Regions from separate parts of the Mycobacterium sp. TH-M103 genome, predicted to be linked through region 2. Evidence: predicted binding sites of a transcription regulator. Region 2 holds the regulator's gene; the other holds the start of a gene.
What was found. The regulator LexA, encoded in region 2, represses DNA repair genes until DNA is damaged. The targets are predictions, from matches to a motif close to CGAACANNTGTTCG.

Region 1: the regulator LexA is predicted to act here: its motif matches at 1,133-1,146, upstream of ruvC (crossover junction endodeoxyribonuclease RuvC).

What each region holds. Positions count from the first base shown of each region.
Region 1 is NZ_JBYCLG010000272.1:9,643-11,840, forward strand. It holds gene ruvA (Holliday junction branch migration protein RuvA) at 1-564, opposite strand, end outside; gene ruvC (crossover junction endodeoxyribonuclease RuvC) at 561-1,115, opposite strand; partial or broken gene AC2VOR_RS15360 (DUF4178 domain-containing protein) at 1,265-1,414, shown strand; gene AC2VOR_RS15365 (YebC/PmpR family DNA-binding transcriptional regulator) at 1,519-2,198, opposite strand, start outside.
Region 2 is NZ_JBYCLG010000207.1:21,810-24,007, forward strand. It holds gene AC2VOR_RS11455 (sunset domain-containing protein) at 1-772, shown strand, start outside; gene lexA (transcriptional repressor LexA) at 790-1,464, opposite strand; gene AC2VOR_RS11465 (LysM peptidoglycan-binding domain-containing protein) at 1,790-2,198, shown strand, end outside.

The sequences.
Region 1 (2,198 bases), on a different contig from region 2:
CCGCAGGGCGCTGGACGTCGTCGCGTCCGCGTCCCCGGCCAGCACCTTGTCGGTGGCCTCCTCGGCCTGTTTGGCGGCGAAGCCCAGGCCGACCAGGGCCTCCACGACGGGACCGCGCACCGCGTGCCCGTTGGGGGCGGCGCCGGCCGCCGTGCCCGCGGCGCCGGCACCGACCTTGTCGCGCAGCTCGAGCACCATGCGCTCGGCACCGCGTTTGCCGATGCCCGGCACCCGGGTCAGGGCGCTGACGTCGCCGTCGCGCAACACCTGGCGCAGCGCGGGCGCGTCGTAGACCGCGAGGGTAGCCAGGGCAATCTTCGGCCCGACGCCGGAGACCCCCAGCAGCGTCAGGAACAGGTCGCGGGCGTCGGCGTCGGCGAACCCGTACAACGTCATCGAGTCCTCGCGCACGATCATCGCGGTGACCAGCCGGGCCTCCGCGCCGCGGCGCAGCGACGCCAGCGTGGACGGGGTGGCCATCAGCTTGTATCCCACACCGGCGGCCTCGATGACGACGTGGTCGAGCGCCACGTCGAGCACCTCTCCGCGGACCGAGGCGATCACCGCGCCGCCTCGATCTTCGCGGCGAACGTGCGGCGCTGCTGGGCGGCCTTCTCCTCCGCGGCGGCCATCCGGGCGATCATCGGCGCCCGCCAGCAGTGGCAGATCGCCAGGGCCAGCGCGTCGGCGGCGTCGGCGGGCGTCGGTTTGGCCTGCAGCGCAAGGATTCTGGTGACCATCGCGGTGACCTGCGCCTTGTCGGCGGACCCGTTTCCGGTGACCGCGGCCTTGACCTCGCTGGGCGTGTGGAAGTGAACGTCGATGCCGCGTTTGGCGGCCGCCAGCGCGACGACACCGCCGGCCTGCGCGGTGCCCATCACTGTGGAGACGTTGTGCTGAGAGAACACCCGCTCGATGGCTACCACGTCGGGGAGGTGGGTGTCCAGCCAGTGCTCGACGGAGTCGCTGATGGCCAGCAACCGTTCGGGCACGGGCGTCTGCGCTGGGGTGCGCACCACGTCGACGTCCAGCGCGACAACCCGGCGGCCGCGGCCGCTCTCGACGACCGACAGCCCGCATCGGGTCAGCCCGGGGTCCACGCCCATCACCCGCATTGCCCGCTCCCGCCTGTAGAACAGCTGTTCGATACCCTAGCGGGCGGCGCCGACACCGGCGGGCAGGACACGCGGCGCCGGCCCCGGTTCTCCTCGAATGTCATCGTGGCGAGATACTGCTACGTTGAAGCGGCGCGTTTGCTCTCTCCGACGCGATGCCGCAGTTCGGCCCGCGGCAACTCGGCCCCGGCGCGATCGTCAGCCACGGCGGCGTCGACTACGTGGTCCGCGGGTCGGTGGCGTTCCGCGAGGATCCGTTCGTCTGGTGGGAGCATTTGCTGGAAGGTGGCGACCAGCCGAGATCGTGCTGAGCCTTGAGGAACTTGACGACTTCATTGGGCGGTTCGACCAGCATGTCGGGCAGGCCGACTAACTACCCCCCACCAGCAACGCCAAACGCGGGTCAGTCCTCGATCTGGGCCAGGACCTCGTCGGAGATGTCGGCGTTGGTCCAGACGTCCTGCACGTCGTCGCTGTCCTCGAGCGCGTCGACGAGTTTCATCACCTTGCGGGCGCCCTCGGCGTCCAGCGGCACGGTCACCGACGGCTGGAAGCCCGCGTCGGCGGAGTCATAGTCGATGCCGGCGTCCTGCAGCGCGGTCCGCACGGCGACCAGGTCGGTCGGCTCGGTGAGGATCTCGAAGCTGTCGCCGAGGTCGGTGACGTCCTCGGCGCCCGCCTCGAGCACGGCCGCCAGCACGTCGTCCTCGGTCAGGCCGTTCTTCTCCAGGGTGATCACGCCCTTGCGGGCGAACAGGTAGGCCACCGACCCGGGGTCGGCCATGGTGCCGCCGTTGCGCGTCATCGCCACCCGCACCTCGCTGGCGGCGCGGTTGCGGTTGTCGGTGAGGCACTCGATCAGCACCGCCACCCCGTTGGGGGCGTAGCCCTCGTAGGTGATGGTTTGCCAGTCGGCGCCCCCGGCCTCCTCGCCGGCTCCCCGCTTGCGGGCGCGCTCGATGTTGTCGTTGGGCACCGAGGTCTTCTTGGCCTTCTGAATCGCGTCGTAGAGCGTCGGGTTGCCCGCCGGGTCGCCACCGCCGGTACGGGCGGCGACCTCGATGTTCTTGATCAGGCGGGCGA
Region 2 (2,198 bases):
CCTGCACGCCTCCGAGGAGCACGCGGCGGATGCCGAGGCCGCGCACCAGGTCAGCTGGGGGCACGGGACCGGGGTCGCGCTCGCGGGCGAGGAGGTTGCGCATCGCGGGCACTACGGCGGCGAAGCGTCGCCCGGCCCGGGAGAGGATGCGGACGACTTCGAGAGCGTGTTCGGCGGGGAGGAAAATCCCGACGTGGTGGACACCGACTCCATCCCCGTCGTCACCGAAGCCGACTTGGCGGAAGCCGGCTACTCGGAGTTCGACGAGGAAGGGAGCTATCTCGACGTGGCGGAGGCCGGTTACGCCGAGTTCGCCCCGGAGCAAGTCCCCGAGGACGAAAGTGCCGAGCGAGGCGATTACCCGGCGCCGGTGCCGGCCGACGAATATCGCGAGGCGGCGGAGCCCGCCCGGCCGGGTGACGGCCATGCCGAAGCCGCCTTCGACGGGTCTGCCGCCGACACCGGCGCCGTCGAGGCCGTCTCGCCCGTCGCGGAGGCGCGACCGGGGCGGCACGCGGCCGTGGACACCGACGAGACCTCGCCGTTGGCCGCGCACGCCGCCGGCGCGGGCCCGAGCGCGTCGGGGCGCCCGACGATTCACCTACCGCTGGACGACCCCTATCAGATGCCCGACGGGTACCCGATCAAGGCGAGCGCCCGCTTCGGCCTGTACTACACCCCCGACAGCGCCCTCTACCAGGACACGCTCGCCGAGATCTGGATGTCGAGCGAACAGGTCGCGCAGGCCAACGGGTTCATCAAAGCCGACTAGACATCCGCCGGGTACGGCTAAACCTTGCGGATCACGGTGACGACCTTGCCCAGCACGGTCGCGTCATTGCCTGGAATGGGATCGAACGCGGGATTGTGGGGCATCAGCCACACCTGACCGCCGGCGCGCTTGAACGTCTTGACCGTGGCCTCGCCGTCGAGCATCGCGGCGACGATGTCGCCGTTCTCGGCGACGTGCTGCTGCCGCACGACCACCCAGTCGCCGTCGCAGATCGCCGCCTCGACCATCGAGTCGCCGACGACCTTGAGCAAAAAGAGCGTCCCCTCGCCGACCAGCTCGCGGGGTAGCGGGAAGACGTCTTCGACGGCCTCCTCGGCGAGGATGGGTCCGCCTGCCGCGATCCGCCCGAGCACCGGGACGAAGGTGGGTTCGGGCAGCGCGTCCGAGCCGGCCACCTCGGTGGCCGGCGCCGCGGGCATGGCCTCGTCGGCGCCGCGGACGTCGACGGCGCGCGGACGGTTCGGGTCGCGGCGCAGGTATCCCTTGCGCTCCAGGGTGCGCAACTGATGGGCGACCGAGGAGGTCGACGTCAGCCCGACGGCGTCGCCGATCTCGCGGATGCTCGGGGGATAGCCGCGGCTGGTGACCGACGCGCGGATGACATTCAGGATGGTGCGCTGCCGCTCGGTCAGCGATGCATCACCGGCGGAGGTGTCGTTGCTGTCGCTCATGGCAATAAATGTAACCGCTCGGGGCCCGATAATCAAACATGTGTTCGACTGGCGTGTCTACGGCTCCCCGCGGCCCGGGCGGGCGCCCGTCCGGCCGTCGAGAGCGGCCGAATAACAAAGGTGTAACTCCCCGGCCGATCGGGTATTTCAGCGGCATGTCCCAGGTGATAGATGACCGCGGCGCCGTTCGTCCGCCGGGTCGTTGTCGGTGGGGTGGTCTAGCGTTTGGCTCGTGCGACACGCTTCGCTCAAATGTTCGGAAATCGAACACACGAGCGATACTGTCGAACACACGAGCGAGGATCGGTTGACCGGAGGAACGCAGATGACAATCATTCACACAGTCTCGCCGCGGTCCGGCGGCGTTCGGCGCCCGATCAACGGGCCGGTCCCGGAGCCTCGCCGGGGGCGGGTCCGGACGCCCGGATCGCGCGGACCCGCCCCGTGCGGGCCGGCGGGCGCCCCGCCGCGGTACCGCGGTACCGGGGTCGCGATGTCCGCCGCGCCCCACCGCAGGCGTTCCGTCACGTGGGCGAAGACGGCGGCCCTGGCCGTGGGCGCCGGGCTGATCACCCTGTGGCTCGGGCTCATCGCCGACGTCGGGCAGGCGGTCAACGGCGGCTCGCCGGATTCGGCGGCCCCCGTGCCCGACAGGCTGGCCGTCGTGCGGGTCGAACCGGGGGAATCGCTGCAGGATGTCGCCCACCGCGTCGCGCCCGACGCGCCGGTTCGAC